DNA from 4 places in the Hymenobacter taeanensis genome. Region 1 is predicted to be linked to each of the others. Evidence: riboswitches for the same ligand, from Rfam matches in the RefSeq annotation. Region 1 holds a riboswitch; each other region holds the start of a gene.
What was found. A riboswitch is a leader RNA that binds a small molecule or an ion and turns the genes downstream of it on or off. The one in region 1 is predicted to bind S-adenosylmethionine.
Positions count from the first base shown of each region.

Region 2: another riboswitch for S-adenosylmethionine. It lies ahead of HMJ29_RS04595 (O-acetylhomoserine aminocarboxypropyltransferase/cysteine synthase family protein); the one in region 1 lies ahead of HMJ29_RS15445 (phosphoadenylyl-sulfate reductase).
Region 3: another riboswitch for S-adenosylmethionine. It lies ahead of metH (methionine synthase); the one in region 1 lies ahead of HMJ29_RS15445 (phosphoadenylyl-sulfate reductase).
Region 4: another riboswitch for S-adenosylmethionine. It lies ahead of HMJ29_RS15850 (ATP-grasp domain-containing protein); the one in region 1 lies ahead of HMJ29_RS15445 (phosphoadenylyl-sulfate reductase).

Region 1 covers NZ_CP053538.1:3,680,315-3,688,249, reverse strand. The annotation lists gene HMJ29_RS15455 (DUF7033 domain-containing protein) at 1-1,311, shown strand, start outside; gene HMJ29_RS15450 (lipopolysaccharide biosynthesis protein) at 1,436-2,917, shown strand; SAM riboswitch class I at 3,266-3,357, shown strand; gene HMJ29_RS15445 (phosphoadenylyl-sulfate reductase) at 3,686-4,462, shown strand; gene cysD (sulfate adenylyltransferase subunit CysD) at 4,626-5,537, shown strand; gene HMJ29_RS15435 (sulfate adenylyltransferase subunit 1) at 5,630-6,916, shown strand; gene cobA (uroporphyrinogen-III C-methyltransferase) at 7,004-7,801, shown strand; gene HMJ29_RS15425 (assimilatory sulfite reductase (NADPH) flavoprotein subunit) at 7,838-7,935, shown strand, end outside.
Region 2 covers NZ_CP053538.1:1,065,469-1,073,403, forward strand. The annotation lists gene HMJ29_RS04580 (aldehyde dehydrogenase family protein) at 1-520, opposite strand, end outside; gene HMJ29_RS04585 (lipocalin family protein) at 707-1,123, opposite strand; gene HMJ29_RS04590 (LysM peptidoglycan-binding domain-containing protein) at 1,352-1,654, shown strand; SAM riboswitch class I at 2,017-2,129, shown strand; gene HMJ29_RS04595 (O-acetylhomoserine aminocarboxypropyltransferase/cysteine synthase family protein) at 2,528-3,916, shown strand; gene metX (homoserine O-acetyltransferase MetX) at 4,173-5,234, shown strand; gene HMJ29_RS04605 (homoserine dehydrogenase) at 5,200-6,477, shown strand; gene HMJ29_RS04610 (alpha/beta hydrolase) at 6,809-7,935, opposite strand, start outside.
Region 3 covers NZ_CP053538.1:1,458,941-1,466,875, reverse strand. The annotation lists gene metF (methylenetetrahydrofolate reductase [NAD(P)H]) at 1-562, opposite strand, end outside; gene HMJ29_RS06270 (endonuclease domain-containing protein) at 682-1,059, opposite strand; gene metH (methionine synthase) at 1,146-4,856, opposite strand; SAM riboswitch class I at 4,928-5,042, opposite strand; gene HMJ29_RS06260 (NmrA family NAD(P)-binding protein) at 5,201-6,139, opposite strand; gene HMJ29_RS06255 (alkene reductase) at 6,437-7,570, shown strand; gene HMJ29_RS06250 (SDR family oxidoreductase) at 7,752-7,935, shown strand, end outside.
Region 4 covers NZ_CP053538.1:3,784,520-3,792,454, reverse strand. The annotation lists gene HMJ29_RS15855 (glycosyltransferase family 4 protein) at 1-22, opposite strand, end outside; SAM riboswitch class I at 226-315, shown strand; gene HMJ29_RS15850 (ATP-grasp domain-containing protein) at 766-1,791, shown strand; gene HMJ29_RS15845 (LLM class flavin-dependent oxidoreductase) at 1,791-2,816, shown strand; gene HMJ29_RS15840 (ATP-dependent helicase) at 3,516-5,768, shown strand; gene HMJ29_RS15835 (DUF4290 domain-containing protein) at 6,162-6,872, shown strand; gene murA (UDP-N-acetylglucosamine 1-carboxyvinyltransferase) at 6,980-7,935, shown strand, end outside.

The DNA of each region.
Region 1 (7,935 bases):
TTCAACGGAACAAATCCTTATCCCGCAGCCCCCACCATGCGGGAGTGGCTAGGCCAATCGGTGCCGTTTTTCTTTGATGTGGAGCCGCAGAAGCCGTTGCTGGAGTGGTTGCCAAATGGATACGCTATTATCAACGCGGATATAATCTCAGGAGCGTTTTACCTGCTCAGCGGCTGGCAGGAATATTACTCGGAAGAGCGCGACCAGCATGGCCGGTTCCCCTATTCAGCCAGCGTGCAGCGACAGTATGGATTCGTGACAGTACCGGTAGTGAATTACTACTTTGATGTGCTGAAAACGGCCGTGGAGCATATCGTAGGCTACTCCTTACAACCCCGTACCTGGTCAAATGGCGCCAAGTGGGCCGCCTTCATTACCCACGATATCGACAACCTCTACAGCGCCTGGAAAGCACCCACCAAAGCCGCCTTCCAGCGCCGCGACTGGCCTAGCTTGGCCCGGCACCTCTGGCAGCATTTCACTCAGAAGGACGCCTGGGACAACCTAGAGCACGTGAGGCAAACGGTAGCCAGCTATGGCGCTAAAAGCACGTTCTTCTTTCTGCCCGAGCACCGCAAAGCCGCTAATGGCACACCTAATGCCGATTACAAACTGCGTAAGGTGTGGCAAAGTGCAGTAGTTGCAGTCGACAATTCTGAAATTGGCCTGCATGCCAGTTTAGGCACCGACAAATTACATCTGCGATTTAAAAGGGAAGGAGACTTACTGCAACATTTCAAAAAGGGCGATAAAGACTTCGGTGTCCGGTTCCACTATTTAGGTTGGGAACCACGTATCACGCCTACTTTAGTGAGTCTTCATGGACATTCTTATGATTCTACGCTAGGGTTTGCAGAGCACTTTGGCTTCCGGAATTCCTACTGCCTGCCGTTCTATCCATTTAATTTAGGGGCTAGCCCCTTTTCCGCCGAACCTGATCAGGGGAAGTCAGAATTTTCACCCAAAGCACCGGCACTTGTTACTCTAGGGCCTAAAAACTCTATTCAGATGTCTCCCTTCCTCGAAATCCCGCTCAACGTGATGGATGCCACGCTCCATCACCCGCGCTACTTGCAGTTGGTGCCTGAGGAAATCCTATCGGTCCTGACGCCAATGTTCCAGGAAATTGAGCGATTCGGTGGGGTCTGCACGGTACTCTGGCACAACGAGAACTTCGACCCAGCTAATGAGAACACCGGCCCGTACCAGTTCGCCGAAATCATGGAGTACCTTCGCAGCCGCGCTGTGGCGTTTGTCAACGGCTCCGATATTTTAGGTGCACTAGCTAAGCACAAAAGCACGGCATCCTGACGCAGGAAAAATCTTGTTACGTCAGCACGACCTTTCTAGGTAATAAGATCCCTCCTGCGTCAGGATGACGTGCTGTTATCTTTCTCGGCACCCTCACAAATTCACCACTTCACCATTTCACCACTTGGGTATAGTTCAGCGGCAGGGGCTGCGTAACACGGTCATTTCCTACATTGGGCTGGCGCTGGGTTTTGTGAGCACAGCCTTGGTGCTGCCCAATTTTCTAGCGCCCCAGCAACTCGGCGTGACGGCAACGCTGGCTTCGGTTGCCACGCTGTATGCGCAGATTGCCGCCTTTGGCTTTGCCAGCGTCGGCATTCGGTTCTTTCCATATTTCCGCCACCCAGAGTCGGGGCACCGGGGGTTTCTGCCCTTGCTGGTGGGCGTGCCGCTATTGGGGTTTGCTGTGGTTACGGCGCTATATTTTCTAGGAAAGCCCGTGCTGCTGCCCTGGTACGGGCAAGACGCGCCGCTGCTGGCGCCTTACTACACCTGGGGCGCCGTACTGGCCCTGTTTACTATGCTGTACTCGGTGCAGGACGCTTACCTAAAGGCGCTGTACCATACCGCCTTTTCCTCCTTCGTGCAGGATGTGCTGCAGCGGGTCCTCATTATAGCTGGGGCCTTGCTGTTTGGGTTTGGCTTTCTATCATTCCCGAACTACGTGCTGTGGTTTGTAGGCGTAAACGGCACCATTACCTTGCTGCTGACCGCTTACGTAGCAACTATTGGAGAACTGCACTGGCGGCCCACACGGCAGGTACTCACGGTGCGGCCCCTGCGTGAACTGTTGGGCATGGGGGCATTCACCCTGCTCGGGAGCCTGTCGGGTAGCATTATCATGTTTATTGACACGCTCATGGTGGGTGCGCAGGTAAGCGTGGCGGCAGCCGGAATTTACGCAGTGGCGGGCTACATCAGTACCGCCCTAGCTATTCCGGCCCGCTCCCTCAACAAAATAGCCTTCCCTCTGCTCGCCGATTACTGGAAGCAGCAGGACCTGCCCCGCATGGCCGACTTCTACCGCCGTGCCACTCGCCTCAACACGCTGCTGGGCTGCTACCTGGCCTTGGGCATTGGGTTGAATCTGGATTTCATCTACTCCTTGATGCGCAACACCAGCTACGCCGAAGGTACAGTGGTGGTCCTGCTGCTGCTCGGCAGTAAGCTCTTCGATGGCATCACCGGCGTAAATGCCCTGATTGTTATAACCTCCCCCCGTTACCGTTACGACTTGATTTTCAACGTATCGCTGGCCTTGTTGACGGTGGCGTTGAACTGGCTTTTGATACCGCGTCTGGGCATGGTGGGGGCAGCAGTAGCCGCCTGCGTAGCCCAGGTAAGTATCAATGTGGCTCGAACGTGGTTTGTGTGGCATAGTTACCGCATGCAGCCCTTCACCTGGCGCATCCCGCTGATTCTGGGAATTGCCGCCGCGGCGGGTGGTGCGGCCTGGCTCCTTCCAGCGCTATCCTCCCCTTTCCTGACGATGCTGTTGCGCTCCACGGTACTGACGATTTTGTACGGCGGCATAATTCTGCTCACCAACTCGGCGCCCGAAGCCACTGGCGTTTTGCAGAAAATTAGCCGTCGATTTATTCCATAATCTGTCCTAGCACACTGGCACAACGTGAAGCCCTTTTGCTTTTTCAGGAAGCTTTATTCTTGTCAAGTTTCTACATGCAAACCATTGATATATACTTTATCAACATCATTTTAATTTATTGATAATCATGGTTTTAAACATATATACCCTGTATTCATCAACCCAGTTGAAAAACAATTATTGCCCTACATAGTTAGTCCACCCGAATGTCTGGTTTTCCCACCTACGCTTTCCCCATTTTTGCTTTTGACAGCAGCACCAGATCAACTGCTGAAAAAATAAAATTTGGAAGTGTAAAATTTCGACCAGTACATTTGTAGGACCAATTCTTTACCCACAAAAGGATTGTTTTTATACAGAGGCGTGGAGAGACAGGCTCTACGAAGCGCCGGCAACCATCCGTAAGTGCGGAACGGTGCCAAGTCCTGACCATATAAAAACAACAGCACCGTGAACCGCTTCATCAACTCCGCCGATTCTGCCACCTCCACTGCTGTACAGCATGGGTGTTGTGGTATGGCTACTCCCGTCTGTATGGCAGGGGCATGTTGTTGTTGCTAAGGGCCACACTCCTCCTTTTTCCTGGTTTGTAGGCTGATTAAGCTTCTCTGACGTGCGCAAGTGCGCGTCCGGCTGAATCGTCTGCACCCGCCTTTTTCGCCCGGCGAAATTGTGCACCTGTCGCGCCGCGACGATGCCTTACTGCCTGGGCCATTTTCGGCCGGACTGCTGCCCTTACGGTGGCCACTCCTCACTTCTCTTCTTGTTATGTCTGCAGCATCTGCTGCGCCGGCCGTCCTGCCCGTGCTCGACGACCTGCGCCTTCGGCTCACATCTGCTACCGCCCTGGAGCGCTTACGTCTGGTGGCAGAGCACTTCCCCGGCAAAGCCGTCTTCTCTACTTCCTTCGGGCTGGAAGATCAGATTATCAGCCACTTGATTTTCGCGAATGGGCTACCTATCAAGGTATTCACGCTGGACACCGGGCGCAATTTTCAGGAGACCTACTCTATCTGGAATAAGACTCTGCTGAAGTACGAGCAGCCCATTGAGGTGTACTTCCCGCGCCAGGAAAGTGTGCAGGATTTGCTCCTCGCCAAAGGCCCCAACAGCTTCTACGAGAGCGTCGATAACCGCAAGGAGTGCTGCTACATCCGGAAGGTGGAGCCCCTGAACCGGGCCCTGGCAGGGCAGCAGGCCTGGGTTACCGGCATCCGGGCTGAGCAGTCGCAGAACCGGCAAACCATGGATCCCGTGGAGTGGGATGCCGCCCATGAGCTAACCAAAGTTCACCCCCTCTTCGACTGGACCTGGGAGCAAGCCGTGGCCTACGCCCAGGAAAACAGCATTCCGGTAAATCCGCTGCACCAGCAGGGCTTCGTAAGCATTGGCTGCGCCCCCTGCACCCGCGCTATTAAGCCAGGCGAGGATTTCCGGGCCGGCCGCTGGTGGTGGGAAGACCTTTCCGCCAAGGAATGTGGCCTACACGCCACTACCCACCACGATGGCCCCGACCCGGTGGTGGAGCCAGTGCCCGCGGGCTAGACTAGGTGATTTGGCAAAGCTTAGAACGTCCTGCTTGATCTGGCGTCCGCGCAGCCGAAGCATCTCTCCCTCTGGCTAACCAACTGGCCTAGTACAGTAATGAAGCGGCAGAGATGCTTCAGCTGCGCTCAGCATAACAAAGGATTCAAAACAGACTCTTTCTATGAGTACCCCTCATTTCGATTACCTCGACCGGCTGGAAGCCGAAGCTATTCATATCCTGCGGGAAGTGGCGGGCCAGTTTGAGCGTCCCGCCCTGCTGTTTTCGGGCGGCAAAGACTCCATCGTGCTCACGCGGTTGGCCGAAAAAGCCTTTCGCCCCGGCCGTTTCCCTTTCCCGCTGGTGCACGTGGATACCGGTCACAACTTCCCGGAGGTATTGGACTACCGCGATGAGCTGGCCGCCCGCCTCGGCGAAAAGCTTATTGTGCGCAGCGTGGAAGAAACCATTAAGCGCCAGCGCCTGCGGGAGCCGGGCGGCAAGTATCCCAGCCGCAACCCCCTGCAGACTTACACGCTGCTGGAGGTAATCGAGGAGTTTGAGTTCGACGCCTGCATTGGCGGGGCCCGCCGCGACGAGGAAAAGGCCCGCGCCAAGGAGCGCATCTTCTCCGTGCGAGATGAGTTTGGCCAGTGGGACCCCAAGCGCCAGCGCCCCGAGCTCTGGAACGTGTACAACGGCCGCATCCAGAAGGGCGAAAACGTGCGCGTGTTCCCCATTTCTAACTGGACCGAGCTGGACGTGTGGCGCTACATTCAGCGCGAAAACATCCAGCTGCCCGACATCTACTTCGGTCACGAGCGCACCTGCGTGGTGCTGCCCTCGGGCCAGCTCCTAGGCCTCTCCGAGCACCTGCAGCTTGATGACGACGATGAAATTGTGACGCGTCAGGTCCGCTTCCGCACCGTGGGCGACTCTACCTGTACTGCTGCTGTGGAGAGCGACGCCAGCACCGTGGAAGATATTATTCAGGATCTGCTGCTGGCCAAAGTAAGCGAGCGGGGCGCCACCCGCCTCGACGACAACATCTCGGAAGCCGGCATGGAAGACCGCAAGCGCAACGGCTATTTCTAAGTGGTGAAGTTGTGAAAGGTGATGTTGTGAACAGACAACACACTTCACCTAAACGACCAACTCACAATTTCACAACCTCACAATTTCACCTCATGGACTTACTTCGATTTATCACGTGTGGCAGCGTTGACGACGGCAAAAGCACCTTGATTGGGCGTTTGCTTTACGATTCCGAATCAGTATCGCTGGACGTGCTGGCGGCTCTGGAGAAGCGGCAGGCTTCAAACGGCACCGTGGATCTGGCGCTGCTGACCGATGGCCTCCGTGCTGAGCGTGAGCAGGGCATCACGATTGACGTGGCCTACAAGTACTTCACCACGCCCCGCCGCAAGTTCATCATCACCGATGCGCCCGGCCACGTGCAGTACACCCGCAACATGGTAACCGGCGCCAGCAACGCCGACCTAGCCATTGTGCTGGTAGATGCTCGCCAGGGCGTGATTGAGCAGACCCGCCGCCACACGCTGATTGCGGCGCTGCTGGGCATCCGCCACTTCGTGCTGGCCGTGAACAAAATGGATTTGGTAGGCTACGATGAGGCTGTTTTCGCCAAAATTGCCACCGATTACGCCGAGCTCACCAACCATTTCAATCTGCCGGCGGCCGTAGCCATTCCGCTTAGCGCCTTGCAGGGCGATAACGTAGTAACGCATTCTACGCACCTGCCCTGGTACACCGGCCCCAGCCTATTGGAACACCTGGAAAGCGTGCCCGGTACGCTGGAACGATCCGCGGAGCCCCGCTTCCAGGTGCAGTATGTCATTCGGCCCCAAACGGCGGAGCTACCCGATTACCGGGGTTACGCTGGCCAGATTCAAAGCGGCGAATACCGCCGGGGCGACCGGGTACTGGTGCTGCCTTCGGGGCTGGAATCGGAGATTGAAGCGCTGGAAGTCAGCCAGCAGGAAGTAGAAGCGGCGGCGGCACCCCAGGCCGTAGTTATTCGGCTGCGCGATGATGTGGACGTAAGCCGCGGCGACTCTATCGTGCCCCTAGGCCAGCAGCCCACCATTACGCGGGAGCTGGAGGCCACCCTGTGCTGGATGAGTGAACAGCCCCTGTGGCCGGGCCGCAAGCTGCTAGTGCAACATCATTCCACGCTGGTGAAGGCGGCCATTCCGGCTATCCTCTACAAGGTAAACGTGCAAACCTTCGCCAAAGCCGCCGCCGAATCAGCTCAGCTCAACGATATCGTGCGGGTGCGTATCAAAACCGCCCTCCCCTTGGCCGTTGATACTTACCAGGAAAACCGGGTTTCCGGGTCCTTTATTCTGGTGGATGAGCTGAGCGGCGACACCGTGGCGGCTGGCCTTGTCGAAGCCGCCAACTCCGAGTATTTCACCGCGCCGGTAGCGCCACCGGTAGCCTTTTCAATCTAGAAATTAGACGTGAGAGCTTAGAACGGAGAGTCTTTCCAGGCCTATATCCTCTCCGTTCTAAGCTCTCACATCTCAGCTCTACCTTCTATGTCAACCACCAAAACACCCCATCTTACAGTGCTTGGCGCCGGCCCCGGCGACCCGGAGCTGCTCACGCTTAAGGGGGCGCGGGTGCTGGGTGAGGCCGATGTAATCCTCTACGACGCGCTGGCTAACAACGATTTGCTGCAGCACGCCCGCCCCGATGCCCTCACCATTTTCGTGGGCAAGCGCCGGGGCCTCCGCAGCTACAGTCAGGAAGAAATCAACGCCCTGATTGTGGAATATGCTCATCAATACGGACATGTAGTGCGCTTGAAGGGCGGCGACCCGTTTGTGTTTGGCCGCGGCCGCGAAGAAATGCTCTACGCTGAGCAGCATGGCCTAGCCACTGATTACGTGCCCGGTATTAGTAGCGCCGTGGCAGCAGCAGGCAGCGTGGGCATTCCCGTAACACACCGCGGCGCTAGTGAAGGCTTCCGGGTGATTACAGCCACTACTGCCACCGGTGAGCTGTCCGCAAGCGTAGCCGAGGCCGCCCGCTCCCGCTCTACCACCGTCATTCTGATGGGCCTGGGGGAGCTGAACCGCATTGTAGCCCTCTATACTCAACACGGCCAAGCCGATACGCCGGCGGCTATTGTGCAAAACGGCACCCTGCCTACGGCTCGCTTCGTGGCTGGCCCGGTAGCCCAGTTGCCAGCCCTGGCCAAGCAGGCTGGTATTGGGGCGCCGGCCATTATTCTGGTAGGCGAAGTGACCCGCTTAGCCACTGCTGAAAACCTGACGGGGACACTGCCAACCGATGTTTTCGCTCTGCTGCCGGCCTACGCCGAAGTTGCCTAACCTTTTTGCGCTCGTCGCGCCGCTTTTTCCTGTTCCATGACCACTGCTCCTTCCCCTATTCTTCCCATTGGCTTCGATGAGGCCACACTTCAGCAGCTGACGGCCGGGCTTACCGAGCAGCAGCTGCTCTGGCT
Region 2 (7,935 bases), 2.3 Mb from region 1:
TGGTATTGCCGCAAGCCAGGGCAGGAGCAATGGACCGCATGGAAAGGTGCACCGGGAAGTTCCAGGGGCTGATAATGCCAATTACGCCCAGTGGCTTGCGGTACACCCGGCTCTCCTTGCCCGGGGTGCTGGAGGCCAGAATCTGGCCGTGCATACGGCTGGGAAATGAGGAGGCTTCCAGAATAACCTCGCGGGCCAGCATTACTTCTATCTCACCTTTCGCGTGGGCACCGCCCGCTTCTTTCGCAATCCATTCAGCAAATTCATCTTTGCGAGCCTCCAGAATGGCGGCGGCTTTCAGCAGAATGTCGCGGCGCTCCTGGGGCAGGGTGGCGCTCCAGGTTTTGGCGGCTTGGTGAGCCGCTTCGTAGGCCTCGTCCAGCTCGCCCAGACCAGCACACCTAATATCGAGTAACACGGAGTTGTCGAAAGGATTGATGTCCTGAATGCGGTCATCTTCGCTGCCATCTTTCCAGTGGCCGTTGATGTACTGTTTGTTAAGGTTGTTATAGCGTTCCATAGTAGAAGAAGAAGGGAATTATGCAGCGGCAGGGTACCGCTGGCTGCTTGCCGGTGAAAGAATAGATTTGAATAAGAACCACTCATTCGGCAAAACCTCCCTCCTGCTGAGCTACATAAGGCATAGAAAAGCCCTTCTACTTAACAGCAGAAGGGCTTTCTAGCATCTTTAGGCGTAGCCTTCGGGCTACTCGTTTTCGAGGCGCAGCTCAGCCCCGTTAGGCGCTTTCAGCGTCAGCTTATCATCGGTGAGGGTAACTACGCTGAAGGTGTTGCTCTCGGCACCACCATCGGGCGTCATGGTGATGGTTTTACCGGTCTGGTCGAAGGTGTACTTGCCATTAGTGGCACCATTGGGCGAGGTCATGTTATACTGGCCGTTGGCGAAGAACGTAATCCGCTCATCTTCCTGAGCGTCGGTTTGCTTCACTTTGTCGCCGCTCGCGTCCAGCTCTTTATCCGTTTTCCAGACCTTGCTGTCTTTGCCGTAAAGCATATTTACGCCTTCTACTTTGCCTTCATTGCTACCGCAAGAAGTAGTAAACATGGCGAGCAGCATAAGCAGGCTGGCCAGATAGCGCAGGGTGAGAGATTGAGTTTTCATGAGAATAGGGAGATAAGTGAAAAGGCCTGCAACACGTAGGGTACGGCCCATGGAGAAAGTTCAGCTACAGCGCTTCTACGGTGGCCTTTACCAAGATGTTCGCCTTTGGTGTAAGCTCAACTGTAGCCATACAACTTATTGTGAGCTCAGGCGTAAGACCCTGGTATCGGTTCACTGCATCTGCTTGATAGCCGGCCCTTTCCCCCTCACTCTAAACTTGCATTCGATATGGGACTGTTCGATTTCCTTTCTAATGATGGCGATAAAAAACCAGTAGAACCCGCTAACAAACCAGCAGCTGGTGGCGCTACTGATTTTTTCGGTAACAGCAACCAAGCGGCTGCTCAGCCCACCGCTACCCAAGGCGACACGTACACCGTAGTAAGCGGCGACTCGCTCTCCAAAATTGCCAAGCACCACTACGGTGATGCCGCCAAGTGGCACCAGATTTATGATGCCAACAAGAGCACCATTGGCTCTAACCCCGACCATATTGAGGTAGGCCAGGTCTTAACACTACCCAAGCTGTAAGCCACTCTGACTTATTAGAATTATACAAAAAGCCACTTTGTATTAAGGTGGCTTTTTTCGTGCGCTAAGGGCTGCAAATTCCGAGTGCTATCCAAGAAGTATTGACGCGGTTTCCGAAAGTACGCCGCCATTACAACTGCTACAGCACACAGTTTTCTTTGCTTGCCACATAGCCTTTGCTATCTATCTAAGCTCATTTTTAAACACTTACGCCATATGCCTATTATTCAACGGCAGGCATGAACCACTACTGCCTACTGAAAAAAAAATATTTTGCCAACCTATTGCAAATATCAAAACCGGCTATACATTTGCAACACCAACACGGTACTCCTCTGCTCGCGGCAGAGTAGTTTTCATAGGATTTATACAGAAGCGGCGAGAGAACAGGCTCCCTGACCCGCTGGCAACCTTCGACCGCGCGAAAGGTGCCAATTCCTGCCCGACCAGCTTTTGCTGGCGGGGCATATAACTCAGAGTGCCATGGAAAACACCCTCGCTTTCGCCCTTGTGAACCCATCTGCCCCGGCTGCCTTGCTGCATGCCGTCTCGCCGATGGTTTTTTGTGTTGCCCCCACCGCACTGGTGGCCGCTCACGTTGCCGCGCGAATGCGAATGCGCTGCTGTTGTAGCGCTTGTTGTTGCTGTAGCTAGTCGCTGCCTGTAAGCCGACTCCTCACAACTCCTCCCTCCTCTTCCTGATATTGCCCCCGACTGGTTGCGCCACCTAGGCCACCTCGCTGGGCCCCACCGCATCCTAACCGCTGTATCTAGCGGGTTTTGAGCGGTTTCCGCTACGCCTCATCGTGGCCACTACACCCGAGCATTTGCTTTCTCCTCTTCCTACGATAACTCCTTACAGACCAGACCGTCATGTCAACGCCAAACTTCCACTTCGAGACGCTTCAACTCCACGCCGGCCAGCAGCCTGACCCCGTAACTGGTGCCCGCGCCGTGCCACTGTACCAAACCACCTCTTACGTTTTCAAGAACGCGGAACATGGCGCTAATCTGTTTGCCCTGAAGGAGTTTGGCAACATTTACACCCGCCTGATGAACCCCACCACCGACGTATTTGAGCAGCGCATTGCCGCGCTCGAAGGTGGCGTGGCGGCGTTGGCGGTATCATCGGGGCAGGCGGCGCAGTTTATTGCCCTCAACAACATTCTGCAGGCCGGCGACAACTTTGTGGCTACTTCGCACCTGTATGGTGGCACCTACAACCAGTTTAAGGTAGCGTTCAAGCGCCTGGGCATTGAAGTACGCTTTGCCGACGGCGACCAGCCCGAGCAGTTCGAGAAGCTGATCGACGAGAACACCAAGGCCATTTACCTGGAAACCATCGGCAACCCGAGCTTCAGCATTCCTGACTTCGAGCGCATTGCCGCCATTGCCGATAAGCACGACCTGCCGCTCATCGTGGACAATACATTTGGCGCGGGTGGCTATTTGTTCCGCCCCCTGGAGCACGGCGCCCACATTGTGGTAGAGTCGGCCACGAAATGGATTGGCGGCCACGGCACCAGTATTGGGGGCGTAATTGTAGACGGTGGCAAGTATGACTTCGGCAACGGCAAGTTCCCGCAGTTTACGGAGCCCTCCGAAGGGTACCACGGCTTGGTCTTTAATGATGTATTCGGCAAGAACGGCCCCTTCGGCAACATTGCCTTCATCATTCGGGCCCGCGTGGAAGGCCTGCGCGACTTTGGTCCGTCGCAGAGCCCATTCAACTCATTCCTGCTGATTCAGGGCCTTGAAACGCTGAGCCTGCGCGTAGAGCGCACCGTAGAAAACGCTCTGCGCGTGGCTACCTGGCTGGAGCAGCACCCACAAGTAGAGGCCGTGAACTACCCTGGCCTAGCCAGCAGCCCCTACCATAAGCTGGCCCAGAAATACCTGAAGCGCGGCTACGGCGGGGTGCTCACCTTCGCCATCAAAGGCAGCAAGGAAACCGCTACCGAGTTCATTAATAACCTGAAGCTCATCAGCCATCTGGCCAACGTAGGCGACGCCAAAACGCTCATCATCCAGCCCTCGGCCACCACGCACCAGCAGCTCTCCGAGCAGGAACAGATTTCAGCGGGTGTAACGCCTACGCTGCTGCGCCTGTCGGTGGGTATTGAGCACTTTGAAGACATCCGGGCCGACCTGCAGCAGGCGTTTGACGCCGTGCGCATCGCCGCTCCCCTAACCTCCGATGCCGATGCCAGCACCCTGCTGCCCGAGCCGGAGCCTGAACACGCCGCTACGCTGGAGGTCTAAACCAAGAGAGGGGTTGAGCATCTGGCAGCTACTTCGTGGGAAGCAGCCAGGCCTTGACCTTCAGCGGGCGTAATGCGGGCAGCTCAACGGCTTTTTTGTGAGAGAGGAATCCGTTGAAACCAGCTGCCCGCCCATAGCCGGGGCTGAGCCAGCGCGTCTACTGGCTCAGCCCGCGGGCTTTGGAAAGCTAGAACGGCATTCAACTACTTTTTAAGGAGGTGAGCCTCTAGCCCAGACTATTTTTTGCTTTGGAAGTATGTCAGATTTCGACCAACAAATATTCCGGCTGCCTAGGCCACTGCGGCTGGAAAGCGGCGCCGTGCTCCCGCACGTGGAAGTGGCCTACCACACCTACGGGCACCTGAATGCCTCCCGCGACAACGTGGTGTGGGTGTGCCATGCCCTCACGGCCAACGCCGATGTGCTGAGCTGGTGGCCAGGGTTGTTCGGGAAAGACACCCATTTTGACCCCGCCGACTGGTTTATCGTCTGCGCCAATATTCTGGGCTCCTGCTATGGCAGCACCGGCCCGCTTACCCCTAATCCCGAAACCGAAGAGGTGGCCTACCAGCAATTTCCCCTGCTGACCATCCGCGACCTGGTTTCGGCGCACGAAGCCCTACGGGAACACCTGGCCCTGCCGCGCATTCATACCCTCATTGGTGGTTCACTGGGCGGCCAACAGGCAGTTGAGTGGGCTATTCAACGGCCTGAGCTGTTCGAGAATTTAGTGTTGCTGGCCACCAGCGCCCAGCACTCAGCCTGGGGCATTGCCTTCAACGAGGCCCAGCGCCTCGCTATTCAGGCTGACCCAACCTACACCTCCGCAACGCCCGATGGCGGCGCGGCTGGCCTACGGGCCGCCCGCGCCGTGGCCCTGCTGAGCTACCGCAGCTATGAGGCCTACGACCTAGCCCAGACCGAGCCCAACGAATCAGTACTCACTGATTTCCGGGCCAGTTCTTACCAACGCTACCAGGGCGACAAGCTCGTGGCGCGGTTCAATGCCCACAGTTACGTCACCCTGTCCAGAGCCATGGACTCGCACAACGTGGGCCGGGGGCGCGGCGGGGTAAAAGCTGCCCTAGGGCGCATTCGGGCGCGCACCCTGGTAATCGGTATTACTTCCGATGTGCTGTTTCCACCCAGCGAGCAGCAACTGCTGGCCCAGCATATTCAGGGCGCCCTCTACGCCGAAATGGGCTCTCAGTACGGCCACGATGGCTTCCTGATTGAAACCGCCCAAATCACGCACTTCCTCGAACGTTTTTACGCGCCAAGCTATGTCAGCCAACCTGCACCTCAACTCTCTATCTAGCCCTTCCACCTCAGCTGCGCGGCCGTGGCGCGTGGGCCTGATTGGTTTTGGCTGCGTAGGCCAGGGCCTGTACGATATCCTGCAAAAACGGCCAGAAACGGGCTTCGACATCAGCCGCATTGTAGTAAAGAACCAGACTAAAGAGCGAACCTTGCCCGCCAACCGGTTTGAGTTTGACGCCGCTGCTCTGCTAGCCGACGACACCCTGGACGTACTGGTAGAGGTAATTGACGATGCCGAAGAGGCCTTCCGGCTGGTGGCGGCCGCCTTGCGCCGCGGCCGCCGGGTAGTTACGGCCAACAAAGCCATGCTGGCCCGCCACCTCCCCGAACTGGTGCAGCTGCAACGTGAAGGCCAGGGCACTCTATTATATGAAGCGGCCGTGTGCGGCAGCATTCCAGTCATCCGGACCCTGGACGCTTACTTTGGGGCCGAGCCCCTACGCCGCCTGACGGGCATCCTCAACGGCTCTTCTAACTACGTGCTCACCCGCATGGGCGAGGATTCTTCGGACTACGCCCCGGCCCTAGCGGAAGCCCAGGCCAAGGGCTTCGCTGAAACTGACCCGTCGCTGGACATGGGCGCTTTTGACCCGCGCTCCAAGGCGGTGCTGCTGGCCGCGCATGCCTACGGGGCCTTCCTACAACCAGAGCAGGTCTTGAACCTGGGCATTGAAGGCATCAGCGCCGTGGATATTGCCTTTGCCGCCACGCTAGGCCAGAAAATCAAAGTAGTAGCGGGCCTACAGCGCCTCCCCGATGGCCGCGTAACGGCGCTGGTAACCCCGCAGCTCGTAGGCCCGGATTCGCCGCTATACTCCGTGGATAATGAGTTTAACGGGGTGGTAATTGAGGCCGACTTTGCGGGCGAGCAGTTTCTGCGCGGCCGTGGGGCCGGTGGGCACCCCACCGGCTCAGCCGTGCTAGCCGATCTGGCCGCATTACGCCAAGGCTTTGCCTACCAGTATCCCAAGGCCAGGGCAGGTGCCCCGGCCTACGCCTCCGACCTGGAAGTGGAAATCTACCTGCGCACCGACGAGGACCGCCTCATCGACCTGCTCGACTTCAGCGAGATTTCGGAAGAAGCCGACGAGGACGAGTACGTGGTAGGCTACGTGGCCCTGGAAAACCTTATCCGCCACCGCGACACCCTGCGCAAGTACGGGGCCTTCGTGGTACGTACCGGGCAGCTGCGCCCCATCAGCACGGCCGTGGCCGCAGTGGTAGAGGAGGAGTCATTTTAGTACTCTATCTCTATTGATAGGCTCCTTATAGAAGACCTTACTCAATCCCATTTGAGTAGGGGTCTTTCGGTTTATAGTATCCGCGCGGCCCTATTTGTTCCTCTGAAGGCTGGTACTATCTGGTAGGCTAGCACCTGAGCTGCCAGGCGCTTAACGTTGTAACGTGCGATACAAACTGCGGAAACACGCGCGGCAGGCTCGTAGCATTTTGTAACAGGAAGATCTCTTCAACTTTGCGGAGAACTGTCAGATCTTCATGGGCTGCCTCGCCGGCGTTTCCCGGCTGAAAGCAAACGGGCTTTACCGGGGTCTGCTAGTGGGTGCCGGGGCATCATCTGGGGCGGGAGCCGGGCCCAGTGGGCGGCAAGCTAGGTTCAGGTGGCCTGGCCGACTGTGTTTCGCTAGAATCTGCCGGGGCTGTTTGGCTACCACTGGGAGCAGCAACTAGAGAAACACTAACCACTGGTACCTGCCCGCTCTTCGGCAAAGGCGGCTTAATCAATTGTATCCGGCGTGGCGCCAACATAGCTACCGCTCGCGGCTGGGGCTTCAGGGCGGCGGCCAGCAACGGGCCCGGCGCCCCAGCCCCGAGTAACGGCCGCAGAAAGTCGCGGGTAGCGGTGAATACCGTATCCAGATACACGGGCTCCACGGAGTACGGCACGTGCCCGGCCCCGCGCAAGCGCCGTAGTACGTTGGGCACGCCCACGGCCGTAGCGCGGGCACTAATGGCCCCGCCGCCGTACACTCGCTGGGCCGGCAATGGGGTACCCACATGCCCTTTACCGTAGGGTATCAGGCCGTCGCGGGTGCCATGGATGTTGCAGACAGGAACATCACCAGGCTGCAGCCAGCGCACGTCGGCTAGGGCCCCGCACATGTTTACCACCCCTCGCGGGCGGCTGCTGTAGCGAGGGTTGCCGCCAGTGCCTTCCAGGCCACCCAGGTCAGCCAGGCCAAGGTAGGCGGGCACCTCGGCGGGCTTATCCATGTAGGCCGTGAGTAGCGACATGAAGCCACCAGCCGAGCTGCCGCCCACAAAAATATATTGCGGATGCACCCGGTATTTGCGGGCCGTGGCGGCATCATGGCGGAAGAAGCGGATGGCCGCCCGCATGTCCTGGGTAGCCCGAACGGCGGCCCGACCAATACCCACGGTGTCGAATGGGAAGAAATAGAGCCGATAATCAATGCTGGCCGTAACGTAGCCCAGCCGGGCCAGGCGTGTGCAGAGGGCCGTCATGACGGCATCATCGCGGGTGCCCGTCAGGAAGCCGCCCTCGTGCGCCAGCACAATAAGCGGCCGGCGGCGCACGGTGTCGCCGGCGGGTTGGTACACATCCATGTACAGAGTCTGCGCCCGGCCGAGGAAGGTAGTAACCTGGGCAAACGCCACCTCCCGCTGCACCGTCACTTGCCGGAAGCGCGGCTGATAATAGCGCCCACGCGTGGTGTCAA
Region 3 (7,935 bases), 2.2 Mb from region 1:
GCGACTCAAAGTGCTTCTCGGGGTAGCCGGCCGTGCCAATGCAGAAGTTGGTGGCCCAGGTGTCGTCCTGCTCCTCATCCAGGTACTCGCCCTTGTTGAGGTTAGCTACCTGCCCAATGAGGTCGGCGGCGTAAGCGTGCCCGTCGGGGTCCGGCTTGAAGTGACCTTCACTTTTAATTGGGTCGCCGCGCAGGGCCAGCACGTTATCAATGCCGAGAAAGTGCAGGTCGATGAGCGCGTTTTCGGTTTCCTCCTTCGAGAAGCCCCCACAAATCAGGTGAGGCACCGTGTCCACATCGAAGCGGTTCTTGATGGCCGCGCAGATGCCTACCGTGCCGGGGCGCTTGCGCACGGTTTTCTTCTCCAGAAACCCGTTGGGATGCTGGCGGTACACGTACTCCTCGCGGTGATACGTCACGTCGATAAACGGCGGCTTGAACTCCATCAGGGGCTCAATATTCGAGAACAGGTTCTGGATGTTCTCGCCCTTTTTCGGGGGCAATACCTCGAAGGAAAACAGCGTCTTGCCGTCGGCGCGGGTCAGGTGTTCGGTTACTTTCATATAGCGGACCAACCAAAGGTTGACGGGTCGTTCTGGTAGGCGCCCCACCCCCCGGCCCCCTCTCCGAAAAAGGAGAGGGGGAGCCGAACGGACTTTTAGGTGATGGGGCAGTTGTTGGGTTACAGAGCAGATTTAATAGTTGCTATCACCTGGTCTGGTTCGTGCAGCACTTGGTTGTTGGAGAAGCGTAGAATTCTATAGCCGAGTTCCTGTAACAGGGCGGAGCGGCCAGTATCATAGTCTTGCTGGTCAGGCTGGTTGTGGATCTCTCCATCAACCTCCACAATCAGTTTAGAACTAAGGCTGACAAAATCAATGATGTAGCGGTCAATACTGTGCTGGCGTCGGAATTTGGTGCCAAGCTGCCCACCCCGTACTGCTTGCCATCGTGTTTCCTCTGCTTTCGTGGGCTCATGCCGCATGGCGCGACTCCTACCTTTCAAATTCAACTTACCGTACAGCCTTTTGTCTGCGGTGAAAATCTTGTCCTGGGACATAAGTCAAGTAGAAAGCTTAGCACGGTCTGTAATCGTCAGGCTCCCCCTCTCCTTTTTCGGAGAGGGGGCTAGGGGGTGGGGCGCCTCTAGAGCGCCGTCACGGGCACACTAGCAGGGTCGTAGTTTAGGTTGGGGGCCAGCCAGCGCTCCAGCTCTGGCAGCGGCATGTTCTTGCGCTCAGCAATGTCCTCTACCTGGTCCTTGCCGATGCGGCCGAGACCGAAGTAGCGGGAATCGGGGTGGGCGTAGTAGAGGCCACTTACCGAGGAAGCGGGATACATGGCCAGGTTCTCGGTGAGGCGGATGCCCGTGGTACTTTCAGCATCGAGGAGCTCAAACAGGGTGATTTTCTCGGTGTGGTCGGGGCAGCCGGGGTAGCCGGGCGCGGGGCGCACACCTCTGTATTTCTCCTGAATGAGGTCTTCGTTGGAAAGGTTCTCGGCGGGGTCGTAGCCCCAGAACTCCTCGCGCACCCGCTGATGCAGGCGCTCCGCAAAGGCCTCGGCGAGGCGGTCGGCCAGGGCTTTCACCATGATGCTGGAGTAGTCGTCGTGCTCCTGCTCGTACTTTTCCAGCAGCTTCTCAATGCCTAGGCCTGCCGTTACGGCAAACCCGCCGATGTAGTCTTCGCGGCCGGTTTCCTTGGGCGCCACAAAGTCAGAGAAGGCCAGGTTGGGCACGCCGGGGGCCTTCTCGCTCTGCTGGCGCAGGGTGAAGAACTCCGTCTGGATTTCCTGGCGGGTCTCATCCTTGAAAATCTGGATGGTATCGTGGCCGACGGTGTTGGCGGGCCAGAACCCCACTACGGCACGGGCCGTGAGCAGCTTCTCGTTGATGATTTGCTTCAGCAGCTTTTGGGCGTCGTTGAAGAGCTGGGTGGCGGCTTCGCCCACGTTCTCATCGGTGAGGATGCGGGGGTAGCGGCCCTTCAGTTCCCAGGTCTGGAAGAAGGGCGTCCAGTCGATGTATTCGGCCAGTTCGGCCAGCGGATAATCTTCCAGGGTTTTGGTGCCCAGGAAGCTCGGCTTCACAATGCGGCTGGTTTCCCAATCGGCTTTGAACCCGTTTTCACGAGCAGCTTCAATGGTGAGGTAGTTCTTCTCGCGCTGGCGGCCGGCATAGTCCTCACGGAGCTGGCGGTATTCCTCACGCACCGTGCGGGCGTACTCCACATCGGCGGTGCCGAGCAGGGCCGCGGCTACCCCTACCGAGCGGGAAGCGTCGTTTACGTGCACCACGGGGCCGGAGTAGTTGGGCGCAATTTTCACGGCGGCGTGCAAGCGAGAGGTGGTGGCGCCGCCAATGAGCAGCGGGGTGTTGAGGCCGCGCTTTTCCATTTCCTGGGCCACGTACACCATTTCATCTAGCGAAGGCGTGATGAGGCCGCTGAGACCAATCACGTCTACCTGCTGCTTCTGCGCTTCGTCCAGAATCTTCTCCAGGGGCACCATCACACCCAGGTCCACGATGTCGAAGTTGTTGCAGGCCAGTACTACGCCCACGATGTTCTTGCCGATGTCGTGCACGTCGCCTTTTACCGTGGCCAGCAGGATTTTACCGGCTGTTTGCCGGTCGCCGCTTTGCTTGTCGGCAAGCAGGTAAGGCTCCAGGTAGGCCACGGCCTTCTTCATCACGCGGGCCGATTTTACTACCTGAGGCAGGAACATTTTGCCCGCGCCAAACAGGTCACCCACCACGTTCATGCCGGCCATCAGGGGGCCTTCAATCACTTCGAGTGGCCTAGCTACTTGCTGGCGCACTTCCTCGGTGTCTTGGTCGATGAACTCCGTGATGCCTTTCACTAGGGCGTGCTGCAGGCGCTCCTTCACCGGCAGGCTGCGCCAGGCGTCGGCTACTACCTCCACTTTATCCTTCTGCTTTACCGTGTCGGCAAAGTCAACGAGACGCTCAGTAGCGTCGGGGCGACGGTTTAGCAGCACGTCTTCTACTAGCTCCAGCAGGTCCTTGGGCACTTCGTCGTACACGGCCAGCTGGCTGGGGTTTACGATACCCATGTCGAGGCCGGCCCGGATGGCGTGGTAGAGGAAGGCCGAGTGCATGGCTTCGCGCACTACGTCGTTGCCGCGGTAGGAGAAGCTGATGTTGCTGACGCCGCCGCTGGTGAGGGCGCCGGGCAGGTGTTGCTTGATCCAGCGAACGGCCTCGATGAAGTCCAGCGCGTAGTTGCGGTGCTCCTCCATGCCGGTGCCCACCGTCAGAATGTTAGGGTCGAAGATGATATCCTCGGCCGGGAAACCCACTTCGTTCACCAGGATATTATAGCTGCGCTGACAGATTTCGATGCGCTTCTCCAGCGTGTCAGCCTGTCCATTCTCATCGAAGGCCATCACCACCACGGCGGCGCCGTACTGACGCACCGTGCGGGCGCGCTCCTTGAAGGTCTCTTCGCCTTCCTTGAGCGAAATGGAGTTGACGATGCTCTTGCCCTGCACACACTTCAGTCCGGCTTCCAGCACGCTCCACTTCGAGGAGTCAATCATAATCGGCACCCGCGAAATGTCGGGCTCCGAGGCAATGAGGTTCAGGAAGGTGGTCATGGCCTGCTCCGAGTCGAGCATGCCTTCGTCCATGTTCACATCGATGACCTGGGCACCGCCCTCCACCTGGTCGCGGGCTACTTGCAGGGCAGCTTCGTAGTTGCCGGTCCGGATGAGGCGGGCGAAGGCGCGGGAGCCAGTCACGTTACACCGCTCGCCCACGTTCACGAAGAGGCTGTCGGGGTAGATGCCGAAGGGCTCTAGGCCACTCAGGCGGGTAGCTTTGGGTAGCTCGGGCAGCTTGCGCGGCTCATACTTATCAGCCAGACGGGCCAGCTCGCCAATGTGCTGGGGTGTGGTGCCGCAGCAGCCGCCCACCACCGTCACGAGGCTTTCCTTAAGGTAGTTTTCTACTACGCCCGCGAATTCCTGAGCCGACTCATCATAACCGCCAAATGCATTCGGCAAACCCGCATTCGGGTAGGCCGAGATGTGCACGTCGGCAATGCGGCTCAGTTCCTTGATGTACACCTGCAGCTGATCGGCGCCGAGGGCGCAGTTCAGGCCCACGCTCAGCAGGGGCAGGTGGCGGATGGAGTTCCAGAAGGCCTCCACCGTCTGCCCCGAAAGGGTACGGCCGGAAGCGTCGGTGATGGTGCCGGAAATCATGACGGGCACCACGCGGCCGCCTTCGTCGAAGAACTTCTGCACCGCGTACAGCGCCGCTTTAGCGTTCAGTGTGTCGAAGATGGTTTCGATGAGCAAAGCGTCGGAGCCGCCATCAATAAGGCCGCGCACCTGCTCGTGGTAGGCGGTGGCCAGCTCGTCAAACGTTACGGCCCGGAAGCCGGGGCGGTTTACGTCGGGGGAGAGGGAAGCGGTGCGGTTGGTGGGCCCAATGGCACCGGCCACGAACCGGGGCTTGTCGGGATTCTGGCGCGTAAACTCGTCGGCTACCTCTCGGGCAATGCGCGCCGACTCATAGTTGAGCTCGTACACGATATCCTCCAGGGCATAGTCAGCCTGCGCGATGGTGGTGCCGCTGAACGTATTGGTTTCCACCATATCGGCCCCGGCCGCGAAGTAATCGGCGTGGATGCCTTTGATGATATCAGGCCGCGTAATGCTCAGCAGGTCGTTGTTGCCACGCAGAGGCTTGGGATGATCGGCGAAGCGGGTGCCCCGGAAGTCAGCCTCTTCCAGCTTGTGGCGCTGAATCATGGTGCCCATGGCGCCATCCAGAATCAGGACGCGTTTGGCAAGTATATCGTGGAGCGGGGAGTCAGTGACGGTCGGCATATTGGCTCTTCAAGTAATTCGGCAGCGAAAAAGTGCCTATCCAGAGAGAGCCGTGCGAGAAGCGCGTCCTGTTCTTATCTTCTTCCAAAACCGCCAAAACGGTTTGAAAAGGGAATTAGCACCTTGTTTTATTTCAGGTTGCTAAGACGTCGTCGGGCCCAATCCCTCGGTCTTTCTGGATAAGTAACTCTGCGAAGATACAGCAGGAATCTTCAACTTTCAATTTGGGAGGCTGGGAACGTCATGCTTCGACAAGCGGACACCAGATGAAGCATGACGTTCTTATTGTTTGCTGTGCACACGGCCTGGTTAGGGGAAGCTAACTGTGGGAGAACTGCGCCGCCTTACTTCTGACGTGATGCCAGCACCTCGCGCACGGAGGTCCAGCGGAGCTCGGGGTACCGGTCGTTGTCCAGGGGCTGTAGTTTGGGGAGACCCGTGAACATGTTGTGGAGGTATTGCATGCCCTGCCAGGGCGGAAATACCTCGTTAGTGGCTGGCATGAGGGTGCGCGTGACCTTGATCATGCCAGCTAGGAACCCTAGGCCACCTGCTCGCAGCAAGCCAAACTTTTCACCGGTGGCCTCAGTAGCAGCTGCCTGCAGGTCTCGGATGGTGGCTACTTCGCCGGCCACGCGCAGGTAACGGGGCGTGGTAGAGTCAAGAGCCGCGAGGGCGGTAAAGGCGGCGGTATCTTCGGTGGTAGTGAAATCCAGGGGCTGATCGGGGTTGCCCCAGTAGAGCACCCTCTTGGGCCCAAACAGCACGACCGGCGCCTGCCCGGTCAGCAGGTCCGCGAACATACCGTTGAGGACGGACGTGGCCTGGAGAGGCAGCTCATTTAGCCGCTCATTAAACTCCCGGCGCAGGTCGAGGTTGCGGTTAGAGCCTTTCGGTAGCTTCGTGTAATCAATGGAATAGTCGGAGGGGATGAAGCGCGGCACGCCTGCTGCCACGGCCGCTTTTGCCAGCCGGGTCTGCATCCCCACAATCTCCTCGCGCAGCCCCGACAACGCCGAAACCACACAGCCGGCGCCAGCACTGGCCTCCGTCAGGGAAATAAGGCTGTTGTAGTCTACCTCAGTAAGGCTGGCTCCCAGCTGGCGCAGGGCAATAGCCTCCGGCTTAGAGCTGCTACCCGGCCGCACCAGGGCCTGCACAGTGGCGCCACGTTGCAGTAGGTGCTTGGCAATGCGAAAACCCAGGTCGCCGGTAGCGCCTGCTACTACAATGGTAGCAGGAGCTGACGTGGTACGGGGCTGGGGAGTAGTAGGTTCTGTCAAAATAGAGGAGGTAAAAGTTAAGTAAGAAAGGCCAGTCTGCCCATGGGGGTAAAGCCTGAAGCTGGTAATACAGCCGGGCATAACAGAAGGTTACTATGACTCAAGCAGCAAGCAGAGCACGTAGGCCACTTGGTTGGCGGTGAGCTACAGTTTAACAGGCTGCAACTATTGACAGACCCTCAGCATCTTAAAGAAAGAATAAAAATAAATGTAACCATGGTGGAAACATATATGTACCTACCCGAGTTGCTATGCGCTGAATCCGCACATAGCAGGTTCCTGTACATCGACTTCATCATGAATCACACTCCGCATCTTTTCTCGTCCGTTCAGGTGGGCGCCCTCACGCTGCCCAACCGTTTTGCCATGGCCCCCATGACCCGGAGCCGCGCCACTAACCCGGAAACCGTACCCACCGACTCGGTAATAAAGTACTACGTGCAGCGCGCTTCGGCGGGCCTGATCATCACGGAAGGTTCGCAGGTATCAGCTCAGGGCGTGGGTTACATCAATACCCCTGGTATTTATACCGAGGAGCAGGTAGCTGGCTGGAAGAAGGTAACTGACGCGGTGCATGCAGCCGGCGGCCGCATTTTCATTCAGCTTTGGCACGTAGGCCGCGTGTCGCATCCTTTCTTCCACAACGGCGAGCTGCCCGTAGGCCCCTCGGCCATCAAGCCTGAAGGAGCTAAGGCCTTCACCGGCCAGGGCTTTGAGGATGTACCTACGCCACGCGCCCTGGAGTTGAGTGAAATTCCGGGCGTTGTAGACCAGTTCCGCCAGGCGGCTCGCAACGCCAAGCTGGCCGGTTTTGATGGCGCCGAAATCCACGGCGCCAATGGCTACCTGCTCGATCAGTTCATTCAGGACGGTTCTAACCAGCGCACCGATGAGTACGGTGGCAGCGTAGAAAACCGCGCCCGCTTTACCTTGGAAGTGGTGAAGGCCGTGGTAGACGAGCTGGGCGCCGACCGCGTAGGTATCCGCCTCTCGCCCCAGGGCAGCAGCAGCATCAAGGACTCCGACCCGGTACGCACCTTCAGCTACGTAACAGAGCAGCTCAACCAGTTCAACCTGGCTTACCTGCACGTAATTGAGGCCCTGCCCGGTCACCCCATGGCCCAGCCCAGTGCCCCAGCCGTAGCTGCGCACCTGCGCAAAATCTTCAATGGCACCTTCATCCTAAACGGTGGCTACACTCAGGAAACTGCCGAAGAAGCCCTGGCCAACAACGAAGCCGATGTAATTGCTTTCGGTGTGCCGTTTATTGCCAACCCCGACCTAGTGGAGCGCTTCCGCAGCGGGGCCGCCCTCAACACCCCCGACCCCAGCACGTTCTACGTGCCCGGCGACAAAGGCTATATCGACTACCCCTCCCTGCAAGAACAGGGCGTAGACTTGAAGGAGCCCGTTGACTACCAGAATAACTAAGTAGCAGCTTCCTGTCTGCAATGGCACTTATAGAACCCGCCCCGGCGTAAGCTGGGGCGGGTTTTGTTTTATCCCACCTCCGGCCCACCCTGGCTTGATGCGCCACATCCTCCGGGGGTGGGGTTAGCTGCCGGGGCCCAAATCTGCGTACGCAGAAAAACAACCAACCCACACTACGCTAATGGCTGCTAAGAAAACTTCTACCCCTTCTACTACTGCCAAATCGGAGGCTAAGGCAGCTCCAGCTAAAAAAACAGCGGCTACTCCAGCCGCTAAGAAAGCCGCGGCTGCAGCCTCTGCGGCGCCTGAGCCCGTGAAGAGGCCTACGGCGAAGGAGATGAAAAAGCATGCCCAAAAGTTACCTT
Region 4 (7,935 bases), 100 kb from region 1:
CTACTCCTTTCCCTGTGCTCATTGATGACAACTGCTTGCTGAAACCGAATGCGAAGTAACAGTGTGGCGAGGTAGGACCGGTAAAAGATTTTGGGCTGGCCCCAACCAAAACTCCTTATACGGCCTCTGCTGGCCCGATGGGATGTCAGCGAAAAACAGGTATTTGGAAGTTTCCTTGCCAGCGCATTACCTTCGCCCTACCAATTCTTTTCGACCAAAGGATTGTTTTTATACAGAGGCGTGGAGAGACAGGCTCTATGAAACGCCGGCAACCCCCAGTTACTGGAACGGTGCCAAGTCCTGACCATATAAAAACAAGTTGCCGTGGCTACTACCAACAACTTCCTCGCTTTCTCTGCTGCTCACGTTGCTCCGCAATCGGTTAACCGACCTATGGGCGTTTTGTCCGTTGCTCTGGTTTTGGCAGGCCCCTGTTGTTGTTGGTAAACACATTTTTGCCCTAGGCCACTTCCGGCCTGGTTTGCGGCTTGCTGCCGCCTCCTCTTCCTGCTTTTTAGATCCTGCAAGCCCTTCTGCTCTACAGTTTCTAAAGTCATGTTAAGCACATATATACCAAGTGCTTACCCGTGAATACACTGCTTCTTACAGACTGCAGGAAGACACCATTTGCAGCTGTCAGCTGTTCATTCAATCAGTGCATTTCCAGGTAGCCTACTTACCGCCTAAGAGGCTATGCTGCGCTTATTATCTCGGGGCCGCTGGGTTCCCGTACCCTCCTCTCATACTTCATTCTTTCCTTTTCTGATGGCTCACGCTGCAAAGCCGATTGGCATTTATTTCGAACATCCTGAGTGGTTTAAGCCCCTTTTCGCCGAGCTAGACCGCCGCGGACTGGCCTACGAGAAAATCGACGCCGCCCACCACCTCTTCGACCCGTCTGAGAAAGAGAGCCGCTACTCGCTCGTGGTCAACCGCATGAGTTCCTCAGCTTACCTGCGCGGCCACGGGCAGGGTATCTTCCACACGGCTGGCTATGCTACGCATCTGGAGCGTATCGGCACCCGCATCATCAATGGTTCGGCAGCTACGGCCATTGAAACCAATAAGGCCCGCCAGCTCTCCCTGTTTGCTTCACTGGGCCTGAAGTTTCCGAAGTCGTTTGTTATCAACCACGCTTCTCGCGTGCCAGATGCGGCCCGGCAGCTTCAATTTCCTATTGTGGTGAAAGTGAACATTGGCGGGAGCGGTGCGGGTATTATTCGCTTTGATACCATTGAAGGAGTAGAGGCTGCCGTAGCCGCTGGCCAGATTGACTTGGGCATCGACCAGACCGCTTTGGTGCAGGAGTACGTGACGCCCCGCGGTGGCAACATTCACCGGGTAGAAACCCTTGATGGCAAGTTCCTGTACGCCATGAAAGTGTACACTACCGGTGAAAGCTTCAACCTGTGCCCCGCCGAAATCTGCCAAATTCCGGAGGAGCAGTCGGCGGAGTTCTGTCTCACCGAAGCGCCCAAGAAGGGCATTCAGGTAGAAGCTTTCACGCCCCCGGCCGAAGTTATTGCAGCAGTGGAGCGCATTGTGGCCGCTGCCAAGATTGACGTAGGCGGCATTGAGTACCTCATTGATGACCGCACCGGCGACGTGCTGTTCTACGACATCAACGCCCTCTCAAACTTCGTGGCCGACGCCGTGAACGTGGTAGGCTTTGACCCTTACGCCCGCTTCGTAGACTACCTCGAAACGCAGCTACCCGGTGCTACGTCGGGCACAGAACTAGCTACCGCTGACGAATTAACTTCTTCACCCGCTGACCTAATCGCGCAATAATGAGATACGGATATTGGATGCCCGTTTTTGGCGGGTGGTTGCGCAATGTGGAGGACGAAAACATGCGCGCCGACTGGGACTACGTGAAAACGCTGGCCCAACGCAGTGAGGAGTTAGGCTACGACCTTTCCCTTATTGCGGAGTTGAACCTCAACGACATCAAGGGTGAAGAAGCTCCTTCCCTGGATGCCTGGAGTACGGCGGCGGCCTTAGCGGCCGTTACCAAGAAACTAGAGCTCATGGTGGCCGTGCGGCCTACCTTTCACTCCCCTGCTCTGCTAGCTAAGCAAGCCGCCAACATCGACCATATCAGTGGCGGCCGTTTGTCGCTGAACGTAGTGTCATCATGGTGGCAGGATGAGGCCAAGAAGTACGGCGTGCACTTTGAGCAGCACGACGACCGGTATGCCCGCACCGCCGAGTGGCTGCACGTAGTAGACAACCTCTGGAAGCAGGACCATTTTACCTTCGAGGGCAAGTTCTACAAGGTAACTGACTCCATTCTGCAGCCCAAGCCCGTCTCGCGCCCGCGGCCATTCATTTACGCCGGCGGCGAATCCGAGGCAGCCAAAAATCTCATTGCGGCCCAGTGCGACGGTTACGTAATGCACGGCGACGAGCCGGAGGCCATTGGCCGCCGCATTCAGGATCTGAGCCAGCGCCGTGAGAAGCTAGGCCTGCCCCCTATGAAGTTTGGGGTGGCGGCGTACTCCATTGTGCGCAACACCGAGCAGGAAGTGAAGAAAGAGCTGGAGCGCATTACCAATGTGAATGGCTCGGCCGCAGGCTACAAAAACTACCAGCAGTGGCTGGCCGGCACGCAGCTGGAAAACCAGGTATCGCTGCAGGATTACTCCGTATCAAACCGCGGCCTGCGTTCCGGCCTCACCGGCACCCCCGACCAGGTAGCCGAGCGCATTGCGGCCTTTGAGGCGGTGGGTGTAGATCTTTTCTTGCTTCAGTGCAGCCCGCAGCTAGAGGAAATGGAGCGCTTCTCCGAAGCTGTCATTCAAGTACTGGCCTAGGCCACTTGCAAGAACGATAGGCTTTAGAACAGTCATTCCGAGCGGAGTGAGGAATCTGAGTTTGCTGCTTAGGAGCAACTTTGATTTCTTTCCTTGCTCGGAATGACTGTTTCAAGCTACCGCTACCAGCTGCTTGTTCTTATTCTTGCTTACTCTTACCAGATAGAATCAGCTATACCAGCTGCTCAGCTTGCAACAATATTTGCAGAACCGGTGTCTTTCCGGGAAGCCGGGCGCTTCTGACTAAAGCTGGTTTTCATCAGCTTTAGTGGGCCAACAGGCCAGATTATCATCATGCACGAGTACGTGGTGGAGCGCCGTCGTTAGCTGCAAGAAGAGCGCACCCGCCAAGATGCTCGGGTTACTGCTGCTCTGAGCGTAGTGACTGGCGCCGTGGTAGGTGTAGTCCTCAACCTAAGTAGTTACCTGGGGCGGGCCGTAGTATGGCCCCAGGGAATTCAAGCGGCTCCCGATTGGTTTAGCTTGGTATGGGTAGCGCTATAAATAGTGGCGCTGCGTGAGGGCAAAGTCAATTTGATTTTATGGATTGGCCTGAGTGCTCTGATGGGACTGGTGTACTCCTGGCTTTTCTAGACCAAGGCACATCACTCAGTACCGCAAATCGGCCTCGGCTTTCCCCTCTCAAAGCCCTACCTTTGCTAACAAGCCAACAAGCTTAGTTTCCGATTAACTGACCGAATGGGACTCGATTATCTCTCTTTATTGAACCCCTCGCAGGCCGCCGCCGTGATGCAAATCGATGGCCCCTGCATGATTATAGCCGGTGCCGGCTCGGGCAAAACCCGGGTACTCACTTACCGCATTGCTAACCTGCTGGAAAAAGGGGTTGATCCGTACAATATACTGGCTCTCACCTTTACCAATAAGGCGGCCAAGGAAATGCGCGCCCGTATTGAGAAGGTAGTGGGTCCCAACGCCAAAAATCTGTGGATGGGTACCTTCCACAGCATCTTTGCCCGCATTCTGCGCTCCGAAGCCGACAAAATCGGTTTTCCTCGCTCCTTCACCATTTATGATACCCAGGACTCTAAAACCCTGATTACGCAGATTGTGAAGGAACTGGAGCTCGATGATAAGCTCTACAAGCCCGGTTTGGTGCTGGGGCGAATTTCAGCGGCAAAGAACAAGCTGATTTCGGTGCAGCAATACCTTAACGACCCGGTAATTAAGCAGGACGACGAGGCAGCGCTCCGGCCCAAGATTGGTGTGCTGTATCAGCAGTATCAGCAGCGTTGCTTCAAGGCCGGCGCCATGGACTTCGACGACCTGCTTTACCAGACTAACGTCCTGTTCAAAGACCACCCCGATGTGCTGAACAAGTACCAGAACATCTTCAAGTATGTGATGGTAGATGAGTATCAGGATACCAACTACTCGCAGTATCTTATTGCGCGGAAGCTGGCGGCTAAGGAGCGGAACATCTGCGTGGTAGGCGATGATGCGCAAAGCATTTACGCCTTCCGGGGCGCCGATATTCAGAACATTCTCAACTTCGAGAAAGACTACCCTGAGCTGCAGGTGTTTAAGCTAGAGCAGAACTACCGCTCCACCAAGAACATTGTGTGGGCGGCTAACTCGGTTATCAAAAACAACCAGGCTCAGCTGCGCAAAGACGTGTTCTCCGACAACGAAGACGGCCCGCTGATTGAAGTATTAAAGGCGGCTTCTGATAACGAGGAGGGCAAGCTGGTGGCCCAAAGCATCTACGAGGACAAGATGAACCACCATCTATCCTACGATGACTTTGCCATTCTGTACCGCACCAACGCCCAGAGCCGGGCCATGGAAGAATCGTTGCGCAAGCTCAATATCAAGTATAAGATTGTTGGCGGCCTGAGCTTCTACCAGCGCAAGGAAATTAAGGACTTAGTGGCCTACCTGCGCCTCACGGTGAACCCCAACGACGAGCAGGCCCTGCGCCGCGTCATCAACTACCCCAAGCGCGGCATCGGCGACACCACGCTGGCCAAGCTTATTAATGCGGCCGAGGAGTCGAACCATACCATTTGGGAGGTGGTCAGCAACGCCGACAAGTTTCTACCGGCTCGCACGGCCAACCCAATTGTTGATTTCGCGGAAAAGATTAAGGCTTACACTGCCGTAGCAGCTAAAGAAGACGCCTTTGAAGCCGCGAAATTTATTGCCAAGAACTCGGGCATGATTGAGGAGCTCTATGCTGATAAAAGCATCGAGGGCCTTTCCCGCTACGAGAACATTCAGGAACTCCTGAACGGCGTGAAGGCCTACACCGAGGACCCCGAGCGCGAAGACAAATCATTGGGCGCTTTCCTGCAGGACATTGCCTTGGTTACGGACGCCGACACGAAAGACGCCCAGAGCGAAGGTGAGCAGGTGACGCTCATGACGATTCACTCGGCTAAAGGTCTGGAGTTCCGCAACGTGTACATCGTGGGTATGGAGGAAAACCTCTTCCCTTCCCAGATGATGATTACCTCCCGCGCCGACCTGGAAGAAGAACGCCGCTTGTTTTACGTGGCCATCACGCGGGCCGAGAAGAAGCTGACGCTAAGCTACGCTACTTCGCGCTATCAGTGGGGCAACCTGCGCAGTTGCGAGAAGAGCCGCTTCCTGGATGAAATCGACCCTCAATACGTTGATTTCAAGTTTTCTGCCAGCCCCGCTGGCGGTGCCATGGATTCGCCTTTCGGCCACGTGCTGGAGCGCCGCAGCAACCTGGTGCCCCCCGCCCCCCGCAAAACCGTAGCCACCAAATATGTTGCTCCCTCCGACTTCCAGCCTTCTGATACCTCTAACCTGCAGCACGGGCAGCGCGTGGAGCACCCAAAGTTCGGGTTCGGCCAAGTAACTAAGCTGGAAAACCAGAATGGCTCCGTTAAGGCCATCATCCAGTTTGAGGAAGTGGGCGAGAAAACCTTGCTGTTGAGCTTCGCTAAGCTGCGGATTGTATAGCGTGCTTTAAAGCTTATCTGGATCAGGCGAGGAGTATAGGGTAGTGCTAGGCCACTCCTATGTTCCTCGCCTTGCTTCAGTTGACCTATCTAGCTTCCCGAACAAATTTGGCGTACCTGCGTCTTACGGTACAGGAAGTTGGTTGTGCAGAGGTATCTGGGCCTGTTCTTAAGTCTGCACCCGGTACTCAAATAGTGGCCTAGCGCGTGATTTTGGTCTCTCTGCATCGGCAGCTTAAGAATAAAGACTACGTAAGTCTTAAAAATTATTCAATTTCACCTCCACAATTCCCCTCTTCACCTGCTGAGCTTAGCTGCGCTTTCACGCAGATAGGCCTACGGGTGCGGATTGGCGTATATTTGTTCGGCAGAATCTTTCTGCCTTTGCTTCACTATGACTCTTCCTTCTCTTCATAAACACGAACTCCTCCAGCGTGAGTACGGTCAGAGCACCTTTCAGCTCGTCCAGCAGCTCCGCGACATCGAGGACCGCGCCGAGCGTACGCGCCGGGCGCAGCAAATCGTGCAACTTATCTTCCGGCTGCAACCCAGCCTCCGCGACCAGCCCGACGGCCAGCAAAAGGTGTGGAACCATCTGTTTGAAATGGCCGATGGTGAGCTTGACGTAGATAGCCCCTTTCCACTGGCTGCCCCGGCTAACCAGACCAAACCCGCCCGGGTGGCCTACCCCAGCAAGGGGCCCAAACTGCGGGCGTATGGCCGCGCCGTGGAGCAGCTCATAGAGCAAGCCATTGCCCTGGAAGACCCCACCGAGCGTGAGCAAGCTACTATTGTGATTGGGCGGACTATGAAGTTTCTGTACCGCTCCCACAACAAGGAAAATGCCAAGGATGTCACCATTCTGAAACATTTAAAAGAGCTCTCGGCGGGCAAGCTTGCACTCGACCCCGCTCAGGTGGATGCGCAGAATCTCTTTGAGTTTACTACTTCCCCCGGTGGCCGCCCTGCGCCATTTATCGTACCTCAGCCTCGCCAAGAGCGTGAAAACCGACGCGGTAGCTCCGGCGGTAACAATAACCGGCGCGATAAGCAGCGCCGTGGTGGCAAAAAAGGCCGCCAGGAACCACAACAACCTCCGCAGTAATTTTTCTTTGCAGGAGCTGTAAGGTAGCACCACGACGCTGGAATGAACGAACCCAAACGTATTCTAGTCTCTTGCTGCTACCTCTTGGCTTCTAACACCTCTCCTACATGGCCTCTTTTGAAGTAATTGGCGGTAAAGCGCTGAAAGGCGAAATCGTGCCCCAGGGCGCCAAAAACGAAGCGCTCCAGATTTTATGTGCCGTTCTGCTCACCGATGAGCCCGTCACTATCAGCAATATCCCTGATATCCGCGACGTCAATAAGCTCATTGAGCTGCTGCGCGATATGGGCGTAAAGGTGGGCAAGCTGTCAACAGACACCTACCGCTTTCAGGCTGACGCCGTAAATCTGGACTATCTCGATACCCCCGAGTTTGTTGCACAGGGCCGCTCGTTGCGTGGCTCGGTTATGATTCTGGGGCCGATGTTGTCGCGCTTTGGCAAATGCCAGCTTCCTAAGCCCGGCGGCGACAAAATCGGCCGTCGTCCCCTGGATACTCACTTTGTAGGCCTGGAGAAATTGGGCGGTAAGCTCACCCTGGAAGGCAAGGACTTCTACCGCATCAGCACGCAGGGCCGCTTACACGGCGCTTATATGCTGCTGGATGAAGCTTCCGTAACCGGTACTGCCAACATTGTAATGGGCGCGGTATTGGCCGAAGGCACTACTACCATTTACAATGCTGCCTGTGAACCTTATTTGCAGCAGCTTTGCAAAATGCTGGTGCGCATGGGCGCCAAAATCAGCGGTATTGGCTCTAACCTGCTCACTATTGAAGGCGTGGAGCGCCTGGGAGGCACTGAGCACCGCATGCTGCCCGATATGATTGAAATCGGCTCCTTTATTGGCCTGGCGGCCATGACGGGCTCCGAAATTACGATTAAAGACTGTCAGATTCAGGAGCTAGGCCTCATCCCGGATACCTTCCGGAAGCTGGGTATTCAGTTAGAGTTCCGTGGCGACGATATCTTCATACCGGCCCAAGAGCACTACGAGATTGATACGTACCTCGACGGCAGCATCCTGACCATTTCCGACCACACCTGGCCGGGCCTTACGCCCGA